Regions from separate parts of the Microbacterium galbinum genome, predicted to be linked through region 1. Evidence: predicted binding sites of a transcription regulator. Region 1 holds the regulator's gene; each other region holds the start of a gene.
The links. The regulator LexA, encoded in region 1, represses DNA repair genes until DNA is damaged. The targets are predictions, from matches to a motif close to TCGAACANNTGTTCGA.
Positions count from the first base shown of each region.

Region 2: the regulator LexA is predicted to act here: its motif matches at 1,947-1,962, upstream of recA (recombinase RecA).
Region 3: the regulator LexA is predicted to act here: its motif matches at 4,130-4,145, upstream of KZC52_RS14600 (HNH endonuclease signature motif containing protein).
Region 4: the regulator LexA is predicted to act here: its motif matches at 1,997-2,012, upstream of imuA' (DnaE2-dependent mutagenesis accessory factor ImuA').

Region 1 covers NZ_JAHWXM010000003.1:33,471-39,433, reverse strand. Annotated here, with positions in the region: gene KZC52_RS17050 (histidinol-phosphate transaminase) at 1-810, opposite strand, end outside; gene KZC52_RS17045 (LysM peptidoglycan-binding domain-containing protein) at 888-1,250, opposite strand; gene lexA (transcriptional repressor LexA) at 1,560-2,246, shown strand; gene KZC52_RS17035 (S9 family peptidase) at 2,294-4,159, shown strand; gene smpB (SsrA-binding protein SmpB) at 4,167-4,643, opposite strand; gene ftsX (permease-like cell division protein FtsX) at 4,739-5,653, opposite strand; gene ftsE (cell division ATP-binding protein FtsE) at 5,650-5,963, opposite strand, start outside.
Region 2 covers NZ_JAHWXM010000001.1:716,431-722,393, reverse strand. Annotated here, with positions in the region: gene KZC52_RS03660 (DNA translocase FtsK) at 1-135, shown strand, start outside; gene pgsA (CDP-diacylglycerol--glycerol-3-phosphate 3-phosphatidyltransferase) at 135-710, shown strand; gene KZC52_RS03650 (CinA family protein) at 707-1,192, shown strand; gene KZC52_RS03645 (helix-turn-helix domain-containing protein) at 1,334-1,642, shown strand; gene KZC52_RS03640 (DUF3046 domain-containing protein) at 1,667-1,891, shown strand; gene recA (recombinase RecA) at 2,161-3,210, shown strand; gene KZC52_RS03630 (regulatory protein RecX) at 3,375-3,929, shown strand; gene miaB (tRNA (N6-isopentenyl adenosine(37)-C2)-methylthiotransferase MiaB) at 3,977-5,524, shown strand; gene miaA (tRNA (adenosine(37)-N6)-dimethylallyltransferase MiaA) at 5,521-5,963, shown strand, end outside.
Region 3 covers NZ_JAHWXM010000002.1:102,860-108,822, reverse strand. Annotated here, with positions in the region: gene KZC52_RS14615 (ABC transporter substrate-binding protein) at 1-54, opposite strand, end outside; gene KZC52_RS14610 (LacI family DNA-binding transcriptional regulator) at 183-1,217, shown strand; gene KZC52_RS14605 (glycoside hydrolase 5 family protein) at 1,268-2,563, shown strand; gene KZC52_RS14600 (HNH endonuclease signature motif containing protein) at 2,691-4,100, opposite strand; gene KZC52_RS14595 (alpha/beta hydrolase-fold protein) at 4,301-5,963, shown strand, end outside.
Region 4 covers NZ_JAHWXM010000001.1:33,425-39,387, forward strand. Annotated here, with positions in the region: gene KZC52_RS00170 (DNA polymerase Y family protein) at 1-1,224, opposite strand, end outside; gene imuA' (DnaE2-dependent mutagenesis accessory factor ImuA') at 1,221-1,985, opposite strand; gene KZC52_RS00180 (prepilin peptidase) at 2,140-2,610, shown strand; gene KZC52_RS00185 (response regulator) at 2,666-2,878, shown strand; gene KZC52_RS00190 (CYTH domain-containing protein) at 2,871-3,485, shown strand; gene KZC52_RS00195 (type III polyketide synthase) at 3,556-4,722, shown strand; gene KZC52_RS00200 (methyltransferase domain-containing protein) at 4,712-5,428, shown strand; gene lpdA (dihydrolipoyl dehydrogenase) at 5,518-5,963, opposite strand, start outside.

The DNA.
Region 1 (5,963 bases):
GGAGTTGCGCAGCGCGGCGACCGCCGCCGCCTGGGTGAGCGCGCTCAGGTGGTACGGCAATCGCACGAGACGCAGGGCGTCGATGAACGCGGGATCGGCGGCCAGGTATCCCACCCGCGCTCCGGCGAAGGCGAAGGCCTTGCTCATCGTGCGCGACACCGCGAGCCGCGGGCGTCCCTCCAGCAGCGTGAGCGCCGAGGGTGCGTCGTGCGGAGCGAACTCCTGATAGGCCTCGTCGACCACGACCACACCGCGCGCGGCGGCATAGACGGCCTCTATGACGTCGAGTCCGAGCGGCGTCCCCGTCGGATTGTTCGGCGAGCACAGGAGCACCACGTCGGGATCGACCTGCTCGATCTGAGCGACCGCCTCTTCCGGGGTGATCGTATAGTCGGGTTGGCGCTCCCCCGCCACCCAGCGCGCGCCCGTCCCCTGCGCCAGCAAGGGGTACATCGAGTACGTCGGCGCGAAGCCGAAGACCGTCCGCCCCGGGCCGGCGAAAGCCTGGAGGATGTGCTGGAGCACCTCGTTCGAGCCGTTGCCCGCCCAGATCTGCGAGGCATCGAGGCCGTGACCGAGGTACTGCGCGAAGCCCTCACGGAGAGCCGTGAACTCGCGGTCGGGGTAGCGATTCACGTCGCGGAGCGCGACCGCGATGTCGTCGAGGATGTCGCTCGCCACGGCATCCGGTACGGGATGCGTGTTCTCGTTGACGTTCAGAGCGATAGGGAGCGGCGCCTGAGGTGCCCCATACGGGGTGAGCCCTCGGAGATCGTCGCGGAGAGGGAGATCATCGAGCGAAGAAGTCACCACTCCATGCTAGGCCGCACGGCCGGGGCCGCTCTCCGCGTTACCGCCTTTTGCGGTGGGGACGACGGCCGGACGAGTCAGCTCGCGTACTCCGCAGGGATCGACAGCTCCTGGCCGATCTGCAGCACGCCGCCCTGCAGCATGTTGAGACGAGTGATCTCGCCGATCACCTCTCGCGGGTCGGACTCGGGCGAGACCTCGGCCGCGATCGACCACAGCGTGTCGCCGGGCATCACGGTGACCGTCTCGAACGTCACCGTGCCCGCCCCCTCGCCGGTCGCCAGCGCGCTGCCGCCGCTGAGCGCGGCGAAGGCGATGCCGACTGCGAGAGGAAGCGCAGCCAGAGCAAGCAGCACACGACGACCGCGCGCCGTCAGCCGGAGACGCGTCGCCGGGCGGACCGGACGGACGGCTGCGGTGCTGAAGGTGATGCTGCTCATGTCGTTCTCCTCTGCCTTGCTCCGGTGAACCGGAGGTCTGTCATCACCCGCGAGCGATGACCACGTTGGCGTAGCGTTCGCATCCGCCTCTCGGCCGGGAGGGGCGAGTGCGAAGCTACGTTCCGAAGGTATCTTCGAATTCGAATATCTGTCAAGCTTTCTTCGAAATCACGTCCGCGATTTCACCGACACGCTCGAACAGATCTTCCACATCCGCGCTTTTCTCGGATACGGTTTCGATACCAACACCGAACCACGGGCCTCCGACATTCGAAGAAGGACGCCGGAATCGCGCACCGAAGGAGCATCATGAGCGAGATCACCGCCCCCGATCCCGAGGCACCGCGCACACGCCGTCGGAAGAGTCTGAGCCCCAAGCAGATGGCCATTCTCGAGGTGATCCAGGCGTCGATCGCCCAGCAGGGGTATCCGCCGAGCATGCGCGAGATCGGCGACGCCGTCGGGCTCAAGTCGCTCTCGAGCGTGACCCACCAACTCGGCCAGCTCGAGCTCAGCGGCTACCTGCGTCGCGATCCCGGCAAGACGCGTGCGATGGAGGTCCTGATCGATCTCCCCGGCACGAGCACCGAGAACCCCGCCGATGTCGCCACTCCCGTGGGCGACGCTGCTCTGGTGCCCCTCGTCGGTCGCATCGCCGCCGGCGTCCCGATCACGGCCGACCAGCACGTCGAGGAGATCTTCCCCCTGCCGCGACAGCTCGTCGGAAAGGGCGACCTGTTCATGCTCAAGGTCTCGGGCGAGTCCATGATCGACGCGGCGATCTGCGACGGCGACTGGGTCGTCGTCCGCTCCCAGCACACGGCCGAGAACGGCGAGATCGTGGCGGCGATGCTCGACGGTGAGGCGACGGTCAAGACCTTCCGGCGCCGCGACGGCCACACCTGGCTGCTTCCGCGCAACTCGGCGTTCGAACCGATCCTCGGCGACGAAGCCGTCGTCCTCGGAAAGGTCGTCGCCGTCCTCCGCGCGGTCTGACGCACACCCGGGCCCGGCGCGCTCGCGTCGACGCATAGGCTCGAAGCATGTCGTCACCGTACGGTTCCTGGTCCTCGCCCTTCACCCCGGCATCCGTCGCCGCGGCCTCCCCGCGCCTCGACGGAGCACGATTCGTCGGCGAGGAGATCTGGTGGGCGGAGTCCGTGCCCGCAGAGGGCGGTCGCATGACGGTGCGCTCATCGCTCGGACATGAGGTGCTCCCGGCCCCCTGGAGCGCTCGATCGCGCGTGCACGAGTACGGCGGTGGAGCATGGACGGCGGACGCCGATGGCACCCTCTTCTTCGTCCAGGCCGACGATCAGCGCGTCTACCGGCTCGGTCGCGGCACGGAGCCTGTCGCTCTCACTCCCCTGGGCCCCGCCCACGGCGGGCTGCGCGTGCAGGACAGCCGCCTTCTCGCCGTCCGCGAGGACCTGACCTCGACCGAGCACCGTCGGGCGATCGTCGAGATCCCGACCGACGGGTCTGCCGCGGAGTCCCCGTCCGCCGTCATCGTGCACACCGAGAGCGGCGCCTTCTACGCCCATCCCTCCCTCTCCCCCGACGGCACGAGACTGGCCTGGGTCGAATGGTCGGGCGAGCGGATGCCGTGGGACGAAGCGCACCTGCGTCTGCGTGACCTGCGCTCCGGCGAGACGGGCTCGGTGTCCACGCGTGCGGCCCTGCAGCCGGAGTGGATATCCGAGAACGAACTCCTCTTCGCGGACGACCGCGACGGGCGCTGGGCCGTGCACCGTGTCACCGTCGACGGGATCGCGCCCACGGCCGCGCCGGCCCCTCTCACCTCCGCCGACGCCGACACCGGCTACGGACTGTGGGTGCTCGGCAATCGCTGGTTCCAGCCTCTCGATGACGGGCGCCTCGTGGCCGTGCGCACGAACGGCCGCGACGAGATCGTCGTCCTCTCCGGCGACGGTTCCGAGCGACGCGTCGAGGTGCCGTGCGACGGGCACGTGAGCATCGATGACGTCGTCGGCTCGCTCGTCCTGCTCTCGGGGAACGGATCGGGCGTCACCTCCGGGGTGTGGTGCGCCGATCTCGACACGGGTGCCGTCGTCGCGGTCCGCGGAGGCGAGGCCGTCGATCCCGCGTGGATGCCGCCGCCCCTCGCTCTCACCTTCGACGGCCGTCACGGCCCGGTGCACGCCTACGCGTATCCGCCCGCGAACCCGGGTGCTGCGGCATCTGCCGACGAACTCCCGCCGTACCTCGTGCTGGTGCACGGCGGCCCGACCGCTCACGTGACCGGGGCGACCTCGGCGGCGCTCGCGTTCTACACGAGCCGCGGGATCGGGGTGCTCGACGTGAACTACGGCGGGTCGACCGGCTATGGACGCGCCTATCGCGAGCGGCTCGACCGCCAGTGGGGCATCGTCGACGTCGACGACGTCATCGCTGCGGGGCACGGCCTCGCGGCGGCGGGCCTCGCGGACCCGACGCGCATCGCGATCCGCGGAGGCTCGGCCGGTGGTTGGACGGTCCTCTCCGCGCTCGTGCGCGGGGGCGCGTTCGCGGCGGGCATCTCGCGCTACGGCGTCTCCGACCTGAGGATGCTCGTCGCCGACTCCCACGACTTCGAGAAGCACTACATCGACGGCCTCGTCGGTCCGCTCCCGGCATCCGAGGAGCTGTACATCGAACGCTCGCCCCTGACGCACGCCGACCGGATCGACGTTCCGGTGCTCCTGCTCCAGGGAGCCGATGACATCGTGGTGCCTCCGTCGCAGTCCGAGGCGATCCGCGATGCGCTCACCCGACGGGGCGTCGATCACGAGTACGTGCTCTACCCCGGGGAGGGGCACGGCTTCCGGCGCGCGGAGACGGTCGTCGATGCCCTCGAACGCGAACTCGCGTTCCTCGGTCGGGCCTTCGGCTTCACGCCGTCGCCGTGACCTGCGGCTATTCGCCGACGCGGTTGCGCAGTCGCATCGCGCGTTCCGCTTCGCGCGTGTCCTGACGCTCTCGGAGCGTCTGGCGTTTGTCGTACTCGCGCTTTCCCTTGGCGAGTGCGATCTCGACCTTGGCGCGACCGTCGGAGAAGTACAGCTTGAGCGGGATCAGCGTGTAACCGCCCGCGGAGACCGCGTGGGCGATCTTCACGATCTCCTCGCGGTGCAGCAGCAGCTTGCGGATGCGCTTGGCCGAATGGTTCGTCCAGTGCCCCTGCGAGTACTCGGGGATGTGCACGGAGTCGAGGAAGACCTCGTTGCCCTTGACGAACGCGTAACCGTCAGAGAGGTTCGCACGCCCCTGGCGCAGTGACTTGACTTCGGTGCCGGTGAGCACCATCCCCGCCTCGTACGACTTCTCGATGTTGTAGTCGTGACGTGCGCGACGATTGGTCGCGATGACCTTCTCCCCGCGTTCCCTGGGCATGATGCTCTCCTGATCCGTGTCGTGCGCTCGCACAACAGCCTTTCAGCATACCTGCGTCACGTGCCTCCGAGCCACTTCCGACCCGGCCGAGATGGTCAGGTGCGCAACCAGCGCCGGATCGCGAAGCCCGCCGAGAGTGCGGCGAGCACGACGCCGATGCCGATCAGCACCGGCACGACCCACGCGGCATCCTGCATTCCGATCCAGGTCGTGATGAAGGGCACGCGTCCCCGCAGGTAGCCGTTCACACCGAAGTGCACGCCCGCGAGGATCGCCGCACTCGCGAGCGCCGATCCCAGCAGGGCGGCGAAGACGCCTTCGAGCACGAACGGCGTCTGGATGAAGCGGTTCGACGCGCCCACCAGGCGCATGATCCCGATCTCCTTGCGCCGCGCGTAGGCCGACAATCGGATGGTCGTGGCGATGAGCAGCGTCGCAGCGATGAGCATGAGCACGGCGATCCCGACAGCCACGTACGTGGCGACCGTGAGCGCCGAGAACAGCGGTTCGAGATATTGCAGCTGATCCTTGACCTGCTCGACGCCGGTCTGACCGCTGAAGGCTTCGGAGAGCACCTGGGACTGCCCCGGATCCTTCATCGTCACGAAGAAGACCTCGAACGCCTGGTCCGGGGTGATCACGCTCGCCTGCTCCTCGCCCACCTGCTCGACGAGCTTGGCGTAGGTGTCTTCCTTCGTGTCGAAGGTCATCGAGCTGATGAGCGGCGCGAGCGCGTCGCCCTCGAGCTGGGCGCGCACCGAGGCGACCTGCTCTTCGCTCGCAGCCCCGTCTACGCAGGTGTCGGACTCCGACACGGCCGAGCACATGTACACGGCGACCTGGGCGCGTTCGCTCCAGTAGCCGCGCATGACGCCGATCTGCGACTGCATCAGGATCGCCGCGCCCACGAAGGTGAGCGAGACGAACGTCACGAGCACGACCGAGATCACCATCGAGATGTTCCGGCGCAGGCCCAGCAGGGCCTCGGTGAGGATCAGTCCGATTCTCATGAGGTCGGACCCACTTCCTCGTCGTCGCCGCTGGAGAGGCCGAGTCTGTCGGCGACGCCGAGCTCGGCGACGTCGACCTCGGGAAGGACGATCGGATGCGTGCGCGGACCGGTGGAGGGAGACGTCGGCGCGGCGTCGGCTTCGGCGCGCGCAGCCTCATCGGCGGCGGGTTCCGCGGGAGCCGCGGCGGGGACCTGGCCCGGAGCCGGAGCGGCTGCCGCGGCGGTGGGAGTCGGCACGGGCGCCGGGGAGGCGGGTGTCGGAGCGGATGCCGCGGCCTTGCGCTGCGCGCTGAGCTCCTCGGTCAGTG
Region 2 (5,963 bases), on a different contig from region 1:
GCGGGGCCGGCGGCTCCCGCCCCGGCACCGGCGGCGGCGATGGCCTCCGATCCTCTCGACGCGCAGTTCGAGGGTCTTCCCGTCGTCGAGGCCGAGGGCGATGAAGACGCCTGGGGCCTGACGGGACGCGACTGATGGCGATTCCTCGGCAGCTGCCCAACGCGATCACCATCGCGCGCATCCCGCTCGCGGTGGTGTTCTTCGTACTGCTCCTGCTCGGAGGTACCTACGGGGTTCCCGATCTCGCGCTGCGCTGGACTGCCGCCATCCTGTTCATCTTCGCCATCTCGACCGACTGGGTCGACGGCTACCTCGCCCGCCGCTACGAGATCGTCAGCGATTTCGGCAAGCTCTGGGATCCGATCGCCGACAAGCTGTTGACGGGCGCGGGTTTCATCGGACTCGCGATCCTCGGCGAGGTGTCCTGGTGGATCGTCGCGATCATCCTCGTTCGCGAGTGGGGCATCACGATCCATCGCCTGATGATCGTCAACGAGCACGTCGTCGCGGCGGCGTGGATGGGCAAGGTGAAGACCGCTGTGCAGGGTGTCGCTCTGGCCTGGGCGCTGATGCCTCTGCACGTGGTGATCGGCCTTCCCGCCTGGACCCTCATCACCTTCGTGCTCATGCTCGTGGTGCTGGTGCTGACCATCTGGAGCGGGATCGACTACGTCGTCGCCCAGGTGCGCGGGGCGCGTCGGAGTCGATGACCGACCTCGCGGCATCCGTGATCGAGACGCTCGGGCGTCGCGGCTGGACACTCGGCGTGGCGGAATCGCTCACGGGCGGGGCGGTGATCGCCGAACTCGTCGGCGTGCCGGGTGCGTCCTCCGTGGTCCTCGGAGGAGTGGTGGCGTATGCGACGCCGGTCAAGCACACGCTGCTCGGGGTGGACGAGTCGCTCCTCGACCGAGAGGGCCCCGTGCATCCGGAGGTCGCACGCCAGATGGCGCGGGGCGTCCGGCACGCCGTGAGTGTGGACGGCATCGACGCGGCGGTCGGCGTCGCGACGACGGGAATCGCCGGCCCCGTCTCGCCCGACGGGCAATCGGTCGGAACCGTGCACATCGCCGTCGCCACGCCGGAGCGCATCGAGGCGCGATCGTTCCTCTTCCCCGGTGACCGGAATCGGATCCGGTCGGCGTCCGTTCGAGCCGCCCTCGAGATGCTCCGAGAGCTATCCCGGGAATAGTCGCCGTCGCGACGAGGTTACTGATTTCGTGCTCACACTCAAACCACAGAGTGCAGTTGTAGATTTTATGAAGGTCGGCGAGGTTATACTGGCCATCACTTCGGGGGAGACTCCGAGAAACCGATTGGGGAGGAGGTTCCGATGATTCTTGTACGACAGGAAATCGGCGATGTGCTGAGGGACTTCCGTCTGCAGAAGGGGCGCACCCTTCGGCAGGTCGCGAGCAAGGCTTCCGTAGCGCTCGGCTATCTGAGCGAAGTGGAGCGCGGTCAGAAGGAAGCGTCGAGCGAGATCCTCGCCTCCGTCGCCGATGCGCTCGACGTCCCCATCTCCACCATCATGCGCGAGGTCGGAGATCGCATCTCCGTGCTCGAGGGCATCCAGGTGTTCCCCGACGTCGTTCCCGACGATCTGGTCGCCTCGATCGAGCCCGAGCTCTCGCTCCACTGATCCCACGCACCCCGTCGTTGCGCGATGCGTCGAAGTGAGTTCCTGCGTGCCGTCGAGGACGAGTTCCCCGGCCGCACGTCGTCGGTGTTGAACGATCTGGTGCTGACCCCGCTCGCCGGTCGCACGGCGAAAGAGGCTCTGGCTGCGGGGATGCCCCCGCGAGAGATCTGGTTCGCGCTCTGCGACGAGATGGAAGTGCCCGAGAACCGACGGCACGGTGCCGGCCGGCTGGAGCCGCGTCGGCGCTGAATTCGCGCATGCGTTCGATCAATGTCGAGATCGGATGCCGGGATGCGGCGTGTCGTCGAATATTCGTTCGAAGCGGGCGTAGTCTTCTGCACAGTGGTTCAGACGTTCGTGTTTTCCACTGTTCGTGTGACTCGACGACGCAATGTCGGAGGCTCCTCGTACGGTGAAGACATGGCCACCGAGCCATACGCCTTGTCGGAGAGTTGCTTCCAGCCGGAAGCGCCGCGACAGCCTACAGGCGGCACCACGCGAAGCAGAAGGAGCACGACATGCCATCTCCCGCCGACCGCGAGAAGTCCCTCGAGACCGCACTCGCCCAGATCGACCGCCAGTTCGGAAAGGGCTCGGTCATGCGGCTGGGCAGCGACGAGCGCGCACCCGTCGCAGTCATCCCCACCGGCTCCATCGCCCTCGACGTCGCTCTCGGCGTCGGAGGCCTCCCGCGTGGCCGCATCGTCGAGATCTACGGCCCGGAGTCCTCGGGTAAGACCACGCTCACGCTGCACGCGATCGCCAACGCCCAGCGCGCCGGTGGTATCGCGGCGTTCATCGATGCCGAGCACGCGCTCGACCCCGATTACGCCGCCAAGCTCGGCGTCGACATCGACGCACTGCTCGTCTCGCAGCCCGACACGGGTGAGCAGGCGCTCGAGATCGCCGACATGCTCGTGCGCTCCGGTGCCATCGATCTGATCGTCATCGACTCCGTGGCAGCGCTCGTGCCCCGCGCCGAGATCGAAGGTGAGATGGGCGACTCGCACGTGGGTCTGCAGGCGCGACTGATGTCGCAGGCGCTTCGCAAGCTCACCGGTGGTCTTAACCAGACCAACACCACGATGATCTTCATCAACCAGCTGCGCGAGAAGATCGGTGTGTTCTTCGGCTCTCCCGAAACGACCGCCGGTGGTAAGGCGCTCAAGTTCTATGCATCGGTTCGCCTCGATATCCGTCGTATCGAGACCCTGAAGGACGGCACCGACGCGGTGGGTAACCGTACCCGCGTGAAGGTCGTCAAGAACAAGATGGCCCCGCCCTTCAAGCAGGCGGAGTTCGACATCCTCTACGGAGTGGGCATCTCGCGCGAGGGTAGCCTGATCGACTTCGGCGTCGAGCACGGAATCGTCAAGAAGTCGGGGTCGTGGTACACCTACGACGGTGACCAGCTCGGCCAGGGCAAGGAGAACGCCCGTACGTTCCTGCTGAACAACACCGACGTGGCACTCGCCATTGAGACGCAGATCCTGCAGAAGCTCGGCATTGGTGGCGCGGCTGCTCCCGCGGCTCCGGCAGATGAGCTCGCCGAGCGTCGCCCGGCCTGATCATGAACGGTGAGAACGGGGGCGGTCCGCATCAGGACATCGGGCGGGTCGCCCCCGTCATCCCTCTTTTCGGAGCGCGGGGCGTCACCCCGCCGACCGCGACCGCGAAGACTCCCGATACAGCGGTGGAGCCACCCGCTCCAGTATCCGCTTCCGTCTCACTCGTGTCGTTCGTCGACGACCGAATTCCCGGCGACGATGCGCTGGACCCGGTCGAGGTTCGAAAAGCGGCCGCAGAGAGTCTGGTGCGCAAGCTCCGTACTCGATCGCTGTCGGTCTCCGAGGCCCGGCAGGTCTTGAGGACTCACGGGCTCGATGGCACACAGATCGACGACGTCATCGACGACTTCCTCCGGCGCCGGTACCTCGACGATCACGAGCTCGCGCAGATGCTCGTGGCCGCGGGGGTCGATCGCAAGGGCCAGGGTCGCGTCGCCATCTCCCGCTCGCTCTCGCAGCGCGGGATCCCGCGCGACGTGATCGCCGCAGCGCTCGACGAACTGCCGGACGACGACGCGGAGCGCGCGCTGGAGTTCGCTCGCACCAAGGCCCGCTCGCTCAGCCGCCTCGACCACGACACCGCTCTCCGGCGTCTGCTCGGACAGCTCGCTCGTCGTGGGTACGGCGGATCCGTCGCGACGAACGCGGCGAAGACGGCGTTGAACGAGGCATCGTTCGGGACGAAGAGCTCTGGCGTGCGCTTCGTCGAGTCGGACTGACGCGTCAGCCCGGAGGAGCCGTCTCCCGCTCGTACAATGGAGAGATCATGACTACTCCGCGCAGTGAACCGACGATCATCACCTCGTCGTCGGCAGCCGTCGACGCCGACGGTCGTCAGAGATCCTACGAAGTACGCACGTTCGGCTGCCAGATGAACGTGCACGATTCCGAGCGTCTCTCCGGCTCACTGGAGAGTGCAGGCTACGTTCGCGCCGCGGCCGGTGACGAAGCCGATGTCGTCATCATCAACACCTGCGCGGTGCGCGACAACGCGGCGGGGAAGCTCTACGGAACACTCGGCCAGCTCGCAGGCGTCAAGCGCCGCAAGGACGGAATGCAGATCGCGGTCGGCGGATGTCTCGCGCAGATGGACAAGCAGACCGTGCTCGACAAGGCTCCGTGGGTCGATGTCGTCTTCGGCACGCACAACATGGGTTCGCTGCCGCGTCTCCTCGAGCGCGCACGCCACAACGGCGATGCCGAACTCGAGATCCTCGAGTCGCTCGAAGTGTTCCCCTCCACGCTCCCCACCAAGCGCGACGCCGCGCACAGCGGCTGGGTGTCGATCTCGGTGGGCTGCAACAACACCTGCACCTTCTGCATCGTGCCGAGCCTGCGCGGCAAGGAGAAGGACCGGCGTCCCGGCGACATCCTCAACGAGATCCGACTGCTCGTCGAGGACGGAGCGATCGAGGTCACCCTCCTCGGACAGAACGTCAACTCCTACGGGGTCGAGTTCGGTGATCGTCAGGCGTTCAGCAAGCTGCTGCGTGCCGCCGGCGAGATCGAAGGGCTCGAGCGCATCCGCTTCACCAGCCCGCATCCCGCCGCGTTCACCGACGATGTGATCGATGCGATGGCCGAGACGCCCAACGTAATGCCGCAGCTGCACATGCCGTTGCAGTCCGGCAGCGACCGCATCCTCAAAGCCATGCGCCGCTCCTACCGCAGTGAGAAGTTCCTCGGCATCCTCGATCGGGTGCGCGATCGGATGCCCGACGCGGCCATCACGACCGACATCATCGTCGGTTTCCCCGGCGAGACCGACGAGGACTTCGAAGACACGATGCGCGTCGTCGAGCTCTCCCGGTTCTCCAGCGCTTTCACGTTCCAGTACTCGATCCGGGAGGGCACCCCTGCCGCGACGATGGAGGATCAGGTTCCCAAGGCCGTCGTGCAGGAGCGCTACGATCGCCTGCTCGCGCTGCAGGAGCGGATCTCGCTCGAGGAGAACCAGAAGCAGGTCGGTCGGTCCGTCGAGGTTCTCGTCTCGACGGGCGAGGGGAAGAAGGACGCCGAGACGCATCGGCTCACCGGACGCGCTCAGGACAACCGTCTCGTGCACTTCGAGGTCACACCGGGCTCCGACCTCCCCCGTCCGGGCGATTTCGTCACCGTGACGATCACCCACGCGGCGCCGTTCCATCTCCTCGCTGATGACCCGACCGGTGCGCCGTTGCAGATCCGCCGCACGCGTGGAGGCGACGCCTGGGATCGCGCGCAGTCCGAGTCGTGCGCCGTCCCCGCTCCGGTGGGCGACGGCGGTCCGCGGGCCGTGTCCCTCGGGCTCCCCACCCTGCGTGTCGGAGTGTGAACGACTCCGCCGATACTGCGCCCGAGGCGGCGCCGCGTCTCTGGGCGGTGGTCGGCGCCACCGGTACGGGCAAGAGCGAACTCGCACTGAACATCGCCGAGGGGCTGAGATCACGCGGGAATCCGGCTGAGATCATCAACGTCGACGCGATGCAGCTGTATCGCGGTATGGACATCGGCACCGCCAAACTTCCTCTCGATGAACGACGCGGAATCCCGCACCATCTCTTCGACGTCCGCGAGGTCGACGAGGAGGCGGCGGTCGCCTGGTACCAGCCCGAGGCGAGGGCCGCGGTCCTCGACGTGCAGAGCCGCGGTGGTGACGCGATCCTCGTCGGCGGCTCGGGACTCTACGTCTCGAGCGTCGTCTTCGACTTCCGGTTCCCGCCTCGTGACGAGTCCGTCCGCGTGCGCCTCGAAGCGGAACTCGCCGAACACGG
Region 3 (5,963 bases), on a different contig from region 1:
GCCCCCTCCGATCACCGCCCCGAGAAAGGTGCGCCTGCTGATGCCTTCGGTCATGAGCCCTCCTGAGAGCTGCAGTGCTACGGATGGATGTGTCGCGGCGCGCTTTGTAAAGCGGTACACGTCAACGTGCGATTAATGTATACCGCTTTACAACGGAGGGTCAACACCCTAATCTCGGTGGTGTGAGCGAGAAGGTGACGAACGAGAAGAAGCCCGCCCGCGCGACGATCGCAGCGGTCGCCGCGCGCGCCGGGGTGTCGCCCTCCGCCGTGTCGCACGTGTTCAACGGCCGGCCCAACGTGTCTGCGGCGACGGCCGCGCGCATCCGTCAGGCGGCCGACGAGTTGCACTGGCGTCCGAACTACGCGAGCCGCAAGGTCAGCGGTCAGGGTGGACGCAGCCTCGGCCTCGTGATCGCCCGCTCGGGCGACACGTTCGAGCGCGATCCCTTCTTCATGCGGCTGATCGCGGGCCTGACCGAACCGCTCGCCGAGATCGGATGGTCGCTCTCGCTCACCCTCGTGCGCGCCGACGACGAGGAGCGCGTGTACCGCGAGTGGTGGAGCGAGCAGCGAGTGGATGCGTTCCTGCTCGTCGACCTCCGCGACGACGACCCCCGCATCGGCTTCGTTCGCGAGCTCGGCGCACCCGCCGTGCTGCTCGGAGCGCCGGTCGACGACGCCGTGCCGGCCGTGACCGTGCACGATGATGCCGCGTACGAGGAGGTGCTCGAGCACCTTCACGGTCTCGGCCACCGCGCCGTCGCGCGCGTGAGCGATTCGCCCGGTCTCGTGCACGCCCGCGATCGTGATCGTCGATTCGTGGATGCCGCAGAGAAGCGCGGCATGACCTCGCTCGTGCTGCGCTGGGAGCGCGCGGCATCCGATCCGGTGGCCGATCTGCTGGCGCGCGCCGAAGCGACGACGGCCCTGCTCGTCGACAGCGAGGCCCTCGCGGCCGAGATCGTCGCGCATGCGCCCGAGATCGGTGTGCGCGTGCCCGAGCAGCTGTCGGTGATCGCGTGGGAGGACTCCTGGGTCTCGAGCCTGGTGCGCCCGCGGCTCACCGCGCTCGACGCCCCGGTCGAGGAGAGCGCTCGCACCGCCGTGGCGCTGCTCGCACAGCTCGTGAGCGGCGAGGACGTCGTGTCGCAGAGCGTGTCGGCGCGGCGCCTGATCGTGCGCGAATCGAGCGGCCCCGCGCCGACGGATGCATGATCCCCGATCCCCGAGACTTCCTGCCCACGATCGAGAAGGACCACAGATCAGTGACTGACAACACTCCGCGCTCCGATGCTCCGCGTTTCGATGCACCGCGTTTCGGGGCGAACTACACGCCCTCCCAGGACTGGATGTTCCAGTGGATGGGGATCGACGCCGATGTCGTGCGCGCGGACTTCGAGGCGCTCGCCGGGCTGGGGCTCGATCATGTGCGGGTGTTCCCGCTGTGGCCCGTGCTGCAGCCGAACCGGACGCTCATCCGCCGCAAGGCGCTCGACGACATCGCTCTCGTGGCCGACATCGCGGCCGAGTTCGAGCTCGACATCGCTGTCGACGTCATCCAGGGCCACATGTCGGGCTTCGACTTCGTGCCGGCGTGGCTGGTCAACTGGCACGACGGCAACATGTTCACCGACGAGAAGGCGATCCAGGCGCAGGCGGCGCTCGTCGCCGCGGTCTACGATGCAGTGCGCGACAAGCCGAACCTCATCGGTCTGACGCTCGGCAACGAGCTCAATCAGTTCCAGCTGCCCAACCCCGCCGCGATGCCCGCCGAGAGCGCGCAGATCACGCACTGGCTCGAGAGCCTGCTGGGGGCGCCGCGCGATCGTGATCCGCGCCACCTCATCGCGCACAGCGAGAACGACCACCTCTGGTACCGCGACGGGCATCCGTTCCTGCCCGAGCACGCGTCCCGTCTCGGTGATGTCACGACGGTGCATTCGTGGATCTTCAACGGCACCGCGGCGCGCTACGGCGGCCTCTCGTCGCCGTCGGTTCGCCACGCCGAGTGGATGATCGAGCTCTCGAAGGCGTTCGCGACCGATCCGCAGCGCAAGGTGTGGCTGCAGGAGGTGGGTGCACCGTCGATGAATCTCGCCGACGACGAGATGCCCGAGTTCGCCTCGCGCACGGTCGAGGCGGCGCTGACCACCGAGGGCCTCTACGGCATCACGTGGTGGTGCTCGCATGACGTGTCGCGCTCGCTCGGGGACTACAAGGATCTCGAGTACTCGCTCGGACTGCTCGACACCGAGAACGTCGTCAAGCCGCTGGGTCGGCGGTTCGCGGAGCTGGTCGCTCAGGCGCGGGCGGATGCTGCGGGTGCCGGTGACTCTCCGGTCATGCCGCGCACCGTGGGCGTCGTGATCGACGTGGATGCCGATGACCTTCCGCTCTCGCGCACCGACCTCGCCCCCGGCGGGCGGGTGTTCGAGCGCTGGCACGAGCTGCGGGAGCAGGGCGAGCCCGTGACCGTTGTCACCTCGCGTACCGCTCAGGATGCCGCCGCCCTCGCCGCCCGCGGAATCGACACCGTCGTCGAGGTCGCGCAGCGCGCCTGATGGCGTCGCGCCTGACGGCGTCGTGCCTGATGGCGTCGCGCCTGACGGGATCGGGCCTGACGGCGTCGTGGCTGACGGCATCGCGCCGGAGGGCAGCGCATCTGACGGCATCGCGCCGGAGGGCGATTCACCGGCTGTCGGTGAACCTGACCGTGTTCTGCTCGGGCGGGCGGTCGATGTAGGTCGTTCCGGTCGGGCTGGTCCAGACGAGATCGCCGGTGGTTCTGATGGTCTGATCTGCTCGTCCGCCTTCGAGATGGAGCCCGACGTCGTCCTCCCTGGGGCGTCGGTGTTGGACGCGCCAGAGCGAGTGGTGTTTGAGCGTGTGGTGTCGTCGGCAGAGGTGCGCGAGGTTGGTGGCGCAGGTCTCACCGCCGTCGGACGCGGCGTGGGTGTGGTCGATGTCGCATCGTCGTGCGGCGATGTTGCAGCCGGGGAAGCGGCAGCGTTGATCGCGAGCCCGGAGGTGTCGGGTGAGCTGATCCGACGGGCGGTAGCGGTCGACGGCGAGGAGTGCGCCGGTGATCGGGTGTGTGAGCACCCGTTCCCATCCGGTCGCGTCGCCTGCGAGGAGGCGTGCGGTGCGGGTGTCGATGGGGGAGCGGCCGTCGAGCTCTGCCGGGGGTGCGCCGGAGGCGCTACCGCCGTTGTGGCCGCCGGTGTCGTCGTCCATGAGGGTGAAGACGGGGACGGTGACCTCGACCCGCGCGCGGATCTCGCCGAGCAGTCCCGCCTCCGTGTCGTGCCCGGTCGGAGCGCCGGTGAGTGCGATGTCGGCGAGCAGGTCGGCGCGCAGCTGATCGGTCGTGCGGGTGTCGGAGTCGCGGTCCGTGTCGGTGGGGGAGCCGAGGTCCGTGTCGGTCCCCTTCGCCGCCTTCCGTGCCCGCCCGTTCTCCACGGTGATCGTCCGCGCCATGCGCGTCAGCCGGTCGTGGATTCCGTGGACGAGGACGGCGGGCCCGAGCATCCCGAGTTCGGCCATCCCGTCGTCGAGGTCCTTCACCCACACCCGCCGCAACTCCCGCGCGTCGCGGTGACGCTCGGTGACGGTGCGGGTCTGGTACTGCTCCGCGATCCGCCGCGCCACCCGCCGCAGCCTGTTCGGCGACTCGACCACCGCCGCCTCCACCGCTCGCGCCGCATACCGCGCTCGATCGGCCGGGTCGTCCAGATGTGCGCCCGCGTCGACGATGACCCGGGCGTGGGCGGCGCTGATCCGCCCCGCGCCCTGCGCCGCCCACACCTCGGCGAATCGCTCGACCGCCCACGATGCCTCGTCCATCCGCCGCTCGATCGTACGGTCGCTCGCCCGCACTGCCGCCCCGATCTCCGCCGCCACCGCCCGCAGGGCCATGTCGCCGTGATCGGGATGCGCCGCCTGCCGTGCGATGTCGACCGCGACGCGAGCGGCGACGGCGAGCATCCCGTCGCGCACGGCTGACAGCCGAGCGATCGTCTCCTCGACCGCCCGCACCGAGCCCACCAGATCGGCGATCATCGCCGTCTGGGAGTTCGTTGCGTCGAGCAGTTCCGTCATGCGAACAGCCCACCACAGACCACCGACATTCGAACATATAGACGAAGAATCTTCGCCAATCGGACCGGAGGTTCCCCACAGCGCCGCACCGCAGCTCTGGGCCGACCTCACATGTCCGACGAGTGCAGCCACCTCTACCGTGGCTTCCCACCGGCGGTATCCAGCGGTATCCGGCGGCATCCGATGAAGGGGAAAACGACATGAGATTCGACCTCCGCCGACTGCTCGGCATCCCGACCGCGATCGCACTCACGGCGGGCGCGACCCTGGCGCTCGCCGCCGCGACCGACACGCCCGCGTCGTCCTCCCCACCCATCACCTACACCGCCGCAGCCTCGGCCGAAAGCCCCGACGACTTCATCCGCGACGTCCAGACGTGGACGACCACCTCCGCCGCCGGCCGCGACTACAAGATCTCGGTCGCCCTCCCGGCGAACTACGACGAGAACGGCGATCCGCACCGCGTCCTTTACGTCACCGATGCGAACGCCGAGTTCGGGATGGCGGTCGAGACCGCCCGATTGAACGCGCCGGGCACGATGGTCGTCGGCATCGGGTACGACGACCCCGGCCAGGGCTTCGCGGCCTCCGGAGTGCGCCGCACCCTCGATCTCACCCCGACCGAGATCACGGCCGACGTGCCGACCGGCGGTGCTCCCGAGTTCCTCGACTTCCTGAGATCCGAACTCGTCCCGCAGATCGAGAGCGAGTTCCGCGCCGACCCCGCTGACCGCGCACTCATGGGCCATTCCTTCGGCGGTCTCTTCGCCACCTATGCGCTGCTCCACAACGACGGACTCTTCCACCGGTTCGTCATCGCGAGCCCCTCGATCTGGTGGGACGACCGCACGATCCTCGACATGGAGGCCGACTACGCCGAGACGCACGACGCGCTCGACGCGCGCGTCTTCCTCTCGGTCGGAGAGCTCGAGGAGACGACCTCCGGGTTCCCGATGACCAGCGACATGACGAGCTTCGCCCACACGCTCGCCGCCCGCGCTTACGACGGACTCGAACTGGGCGCCACGATCTTCGACGACGAGACCCACCTCTCGGTGATCGGAGCGGCGTTCAGCCGCGGCCTGCGGTTCATCTACGCAGCGCCTGGCACCGACATTCCGGGAACCTCCCTGCCGGAGCAGCAGGACGTCGCCCCGCAGATCGTCACGCAGCCGTCGGATGCCGAGATCCCCGAGGGCGCGACCGCGACCTTCACCGCCACAGCGACGGGAACCCCCGAACCCACGGTGATCTGGCAGACGCAGCTGCCGGATGCCGGTGACTGGGTGACGATCCCGGATGCCGCCGCCCCCACCCTCTCGATCGACGCCGTCCCGGCATCCGCCTCCGGCACCCGCTATCGCGCGGTCTTCACCAACGCCGTGGGCGAGTCCGCGACCGAGCCCGCCACGCTCACCGTGACGGTCGCCCCGGAGGTGCCCGCCTCCCCGTCGGCCGACGACCTCACCGACGACAACCGCGGCCCCGTCACCGCACCGGCCACCGTCGCGCAGGGGGCGCCCTTCGATCTCTCGCTCGGGACCGACCTCGCCGGCGCAACCGTCGACGTCTACCTCTTCTCCGACCCCACCCACCTCGGCACGCTCGCGGCCTCGTCTGCCGGCATCGTGCAGGCGATCGTTCCGACGGATGCCGCGCTCGGGGCGCACCGCGTCGCCGTCTACGCCACCGACGGCGCCCTCATCGGTTGGGTGCCGGTCGAGATCGTCGCGGCCCCGTCCGGCGGGGCGACCGCTCCGGGCGACCGCCTGGCCGACACGGGAGCGGACGCCGGGACCATCGCCCCGATCGCCCTCGCCGCGAGCGCCGCAGTGCTCCTCGGGGGAGGGGCCGCGCTGCTCG
Region 4 (5,963 bases), on a different contig from region 1:
GGGGTCGCGCGGAGCGACCGCGCGCTCACCCCAGGGAGTGAGCACCTGGCGGTCGGCGAGCCACCGTCCGCCGGCGAGCGCGGCGGTGACCACGCCCTCGTGCCCCAGCATGGTCTGCACGCGAGACACGGCGTGGTGCAGGCGTTCGTCCGTGCCGGAGCCGAAGAGCCCCGGCTGGTGGTGAGCGGCGTCATCGACCGCGACCGGCACGATCCGCACCGCCGAGATCCCGCCGAACGCCCGTGCCTCGTCGACGGGATCCTTCGCGGTCTGCGCCGCCAGCGCCTCCAGCTGCCAGCGCACCCGGTCGACCAGGTCGGAGGCGTCGAAGCACGAGGGGTGCAGCCACGGTCGGGAGAACACCTGCCCGTTGTCGTCGGTCAGGTCGATGCGCACCTCGGTGCAGACGACGGATGCCTCGCCCAGCGCGAGCATCACCGCATCGGCCGTCTGCCGCACGGCGAAGGCCACCTGATCCGCGCCACCCAATGGGGTCTCGAACTCCACGCTCCGCATCAGTTCGGGGTCGGGAGGACGGGGCACGAGGCGCTGCGAGTCCGCGCCCGCGGCCAGCGCCCGGAGACGGGCGCCGCGCTCGCCGAAGCGATCGCGCACGTCGACGGGGCCGAGGGCGGCGAACTCTCCGAGCGTGCGGACGCCGAGGCGGAGGAGGAGGCCGGTGATCTGCTCGTCGCGCAGCACCTGCACGGGGAACGGTGCGAGGAACTCCCGTGCCTCACCCGGCGGCACGACGGTGCAGCGCTGCGGCCCGCGGGCGGCGGTCTCGGCGGTGAAGGGGCCGTCGCCGACGCCGATGCGCACCTCGGGGAACCCGGCCTCGGTGAGCTGCGTCACGAGCCAGGCCGCGGCAGCCTCCTCTCCGCCGTGATAGCGGGAGATCCCGCGAGCGCGGAGCACCGCGAGTCCCGGTCGCAGCAGTGTGACGCCGGGGGCGTGCTCCTCGATGAGCTGCAGTACGGGGAGGAAAGCACGCTCGTCGCGGTCGGGATCGTGGGGGAGCACGCGCAGGGAGGAGAGGCGCCCCTGCGCCTCGCGACGGCGCTGCCCGACCCGCACTCCGTGCTCGCGAGCGGAAGCGGTGCAGGCGACGACGATGTTCGCCTGCATCAGGGCCGTCGGCGGGTGCGGGAGCGCGTCGCCCAGTGCGGCGCGCAGCGGCCAGTCGGGGAACCACAGCACCAGGACGCGGAGAGGGGCGCTCATCCGGCCTCCGCCCAACGGAGGAGCTCGGGCGCCGGCGCAGGGCTCTGCGTGCGCGCGGGCAGAGAGGGGAGCGCGGCGAGCTCGGTCGTCACGGACTCGAGCGCACCGTCACGCCCGGGCAGTCGCACGCGAACGCTGGAAGCGAGCGGACGTCGGCGGGTCTGCGCGGTCACGGTCACCGTGCGGTCGGACAGCAGCCCCCAGCCCGCGCCGAGGCCGTTCCACTGCGGGTCGTGCACGCGGATGGACCCCTCGCTCTGCGGCCAGACGCCGGTGACGAGCAACGTGGAGCCACGATCGCGCAGCCGGGCGCTCAGGCGGGAGACGTCGGCGTCGCGCAATCGTGTTCCGGGGTGCACGGCGATCAGCGGCACGACTTCGGCGAGGGCGGAGGTCGCGGCGAACCAGCGATCGCCGGGATCGGGCACCAGGATCAGCCGGTCGAGATCGATTCCGAAGCCCGCGGCCGCCTCGACGCCGAGCGTCGGCATACCGACGACGGCGCACCAGTGCCCCTTCTGCGATGCCGCGCTCAACAGGGCGAGGACGAGGCTCGGCGAGGGGGAGAGCGTGTACGCGGTGCCTGCGAGGAGACCTTCGTCGGGGAGGATGGAGGAGAGAGCGGGGTCGAGCGGGAGCACCGCCTGGTCGCTGCGGCGACGCTGCATCCGACTGATCTCGCGGCGCAGACGAAGCACCTCTCCCGCACGCGCATCGCTGTTCGGAGAGAGCGCGGTCACCGCATCGAGCCCGATCCCCATGGTTTCCATCCTCGAACGAATATTCGAATTAATCAAGTGATGGAGTCGATGCTAATTCGTACATCGGACATTGCGCGAACGGGAGTCCGGGCGGCAGGCCGAGGTTATCCACAGCGCCCCGCGGGACGGAACCGGAATCTCCTAGCCTTCCGGGATGGATACGCGCTTCGCCCTCATCGGGCTCGTCCACCTCATGCTGCTCGGCATCGGCGGGTGGCTGCTCGTCATCGACGCGCGCACCCACCGCCTGCCCGATCGCATCGTGCTCCCGACCCTCGCGGGACTCCTGCTGCTCGCACTCGTCGATGCACTCGCGACCGGCGACCGGGCGCCGTCGATCCGCGCGCTCCTGGGCATGATCGTGCTCGGCGGCTTCTACGCCCTGCTGCGTCTGCTGAGTCGCTCGGGCATGGGAGGCGGCGACGTGAAGCTCGCGGCCGTGATCGGCCTGGTGCTGGCCTGGCACGGATGGACGGCCCTCGCGGTGGGCGCGGCATCCGCTTTCGTGCTCGGCGCGCTGTACTCCCTGGGGCTCATGGCGCTCCGGCGGGCCGATCGCACCACGCGCATCGCCTTCGGTCCCTGGATGATCGTGGGTGCGGTGCTCGGCGTCCTCGCCGTCTGACCCGGACCCGCCGGTTCTCCGCCCGAAGGTCGGAGCACGGCGATAGGGTGAGGGCATGGCACTCGCACGACTTCACGGCGGCCCGCTAGACGGGCAGATCATTCCTCTCGGCGACGCGGACGACAAGCTGATCGTCCCCTACAGCGAGACGCAGGTGGTGTACAACCGTCGCGGCGAGCCGCAGAACACCGGCTCCGACGACGGCCCCACCGAGATCGACTACTGGTACGACGAGTCCCTCGAGGACCTCACGTCCAACGATGACTGAGCCGTCTCGCACCGTCGAAGTCGAGCGCAAGTTCGACGTCGACGATGCGACGCCGCTCCCTCGTTGGGACGCGATCCCCGGAGTCGACACCGTCACGGATGGTGAGTCCCGCGACCTCGACGCCCAGTACTTCGATACGGCCGACGGGGCGCTGTCGCGCTCCGGAGTGGCGCTGCGTCGACGCACCGGCGGTCCCGATGCGGGCTGGCACGTCAAGGGGCCGCGCGAGGGCGACGGCCGGCTCGAGCTGGGATGGCCGCTCGGAGACGGCGAGGGCATCCCGGATGCCGTCGCCGCCACGGTCGCCCGTTGGGCCACCGACCCGTTGACGCCCCTGGCGCGCATCCGCAATGACCGGACCGCGTATCTGTTCACCGGACCCGACGGCGTGATCGCCGAGTTCGTCGACGACCGGGTCCGCGCCACCGACCTCCGCCAGGGGGTCGAGCGCGCGTGGCGCGAGTGGGAGATGGAGCTGGGGCCGGCCGCGCCCGCGGACGCCGACGGTCGCGAGGCTTTCTTCTCCGCGGTCGAGGCCGCGGTGCGCACGGCCGGCGGGCGCGACGCCTCTTCCGGATCGAAGCTCGCCCGCGCACTCGGCTTCTGAGCCTTCGCAGAGGTCGCGACACGGCACAACCCCCTTCCCCCGGGAACAGGCCGCGTGCTTGAGTGACACCATGAGTCGTCCCGCCGTCCTGCGCTCGCTGCAGACGATCGTTCCCGACACCGTCATCGCGCAGGACGCGGTGAGAGACGTCTTCGCGCAGCAGCCCGGTCTCGGGCGGCTCGCGCAGCGGATCGTCACGGCATCCTTCGACGGCTCGGGCATCGACACCCGACACACCGTGATCGAGGAGTTCTCGCCGCTGCACGAGACGGACGAGCCCGTGTTCTTCGCCCCGGCGACGCGCCAGTTGCTCGCGCCGGGCACCCGGGCGCGCAACGACATCTACGTGCGCGAGTCGACGAGGCTGTTCGTGGAGGTCGCGCAGCGGGCGATCGAGGAGGATCCCGACCTTCAGGCATCCGATGTGACGCACGTGATCACCGTCTCGTGCACGGGCTTCCATGCCCCGGGACCCGAGTACGAGATCGTGCGCGCCCTCGGACTGGCCGACAGCGTGCAGCGCTTCCATTTCGGTTTCATGGGCTGCTACGCCGCCATGCCGGCCCTGCGCGCGGCGAGCCAGTTCTGCGCGGCGGATCCGGATGCCGTCGTCCTCGTCGTGAGTGTCGAGCTCTGCACCCTGCATCTGCGGTCTTCCGACGACCCCGACACGATCGTCGCGACCTCGCTGTTCGCCGACGGAGGGGCGGCCGGTATCGTCACGGCCCGCCAGCTGCCGTCGGAGGTGCCGGCGCTGAGTCTCGACCGTTTCCACACGGCGATCGCGCCCGAGGGCGAGAAGGACATGGCCTGGACGATCGGTGACGAGGGCTTCGAGATGATCCTCTCGACCGCTGTGCCGCAGATCATCGGCGAGACCATTCTCGGAGCGCTGCGTCCGCTGTACGTCGGGGAGCACGACATGTCGATCGCGTTCGAGGAGGGCGCGATCGGCGAGCGGGTCGCGCACTGGGCGATCCATCCCGGGGGACGCAGCATCCTCGACCGGATCCAGGAGCGTCTCCATCTGAGCGACGCACAGCTGCACCCGGCGCGCGCCGTGCTGCGCGAGAACGGCAACATGTCGAGCGCCACCATCCTGTTCGTGCTCAAGCGCATCCTCGAGGAGGAGGGCGCGCAGCGCGGAGATCGTGTCGCGGCGATGGCCTTCGGCCCGGGGCTCACCGCGGAGAGCGCGCTGATGACGGTCGAGACGCCGCGCGGTCATGGCGCCTGACCTCCGGGAGCGGGCGGTCGGCCTGCGAGAACTCATGGACGACCCCGAAGCCGATCTGCGGATGCTCGAGCGCACGTATCGGCGCTTCGCGGTCGTCAACGCGCTGGTGTCGCGACCGGGGCTGCTCTATCGGCGGCACGTACGACCGCGCGCACGACGAGGCGAGGTGCGCATCCTCGACATCGGGGCGGGCGGGGGAGACCTCTGCCGGTATCTGGCGGGACGCCTTCGAGGAGACGGGCTGTCGGCTCGGATCACGGCGCTCGACCCGGACGAGCGGGCGATCGACTGGGCACGCGCCCATGACGGCACGGCCGGGGTCGAGTACCGATGCGCAAACAGCGCGACGCTGGCGGATGCCGGAGAGCGGTTCGATATCGTCGTCTCGAATCATCTGCTCCACCACCTCGACTCCGCCGAACTCACGGCTCTCCTCCGCGACAGCGAGAAGCTGGCGGAGCCGGGTGGCGTCGTCGCACATCAGGACATCGCGCGGGGACGTGCCGCCTATGCGCTCTACGCCGCGGGCACGGCGCTGTTCGCGAAGAACCTCCTCGCGGACTCGTTCATCCGGATCGACGGCCTGCGCAGCATCCGCCGCTCCTACACCGCGGTCGAGCTCGACGCGGTGACGCCGGCGGGATGGCGGGTGAGATCGGCGCTGCCGGCTCGGCTCGAACTGCGGTGGGAGCATCCGCTCGGCTGAGCATGCACGGCCGCCATACGCACGAAGGCCCGGTCGCGCGAGCGCGGACCGGGCCTTCGTGGCGGTGCCTTCGAGAGGCGCGCGGGCGATCAGAAGTTGATCATGTGTCCTGCGAGGCCGTGGAAGCCCTCCTGCAGTGCCTCCGACAGCGTCGGGTGCGTGTGCACGTTGCGCGCCAGCTCAAGCGCGGTGAGGTCCCACTTCTGGGCCAGCGTCAGCTCGGGCAGCAGCTCCGAGACGTCGGGGCCGATCATGTGGGCGCCGATGAGCTCGAGGTGCTCGGCGTCGGCGATGAGCTTGACGAAGCCGACCGGCTCACCGAGGCCGTGCGCCTTGCCGTTGGCCATGAACGGGAAGCTGACGACCTTGATGTCGCGCCCCTCGTCCTTCGCCTGCTGCTCGGTGAGGCCGAACGACGCCACCTGCGGGGAGCAGAACGTCGCGCGCGGCATCATGCGGTAGTCGCCGAGGGTCATGGTCTCGGCGTTGCCGATGGTCTCGGCGGCGACGACACCCTGGGCCTCGGCCACGTGGG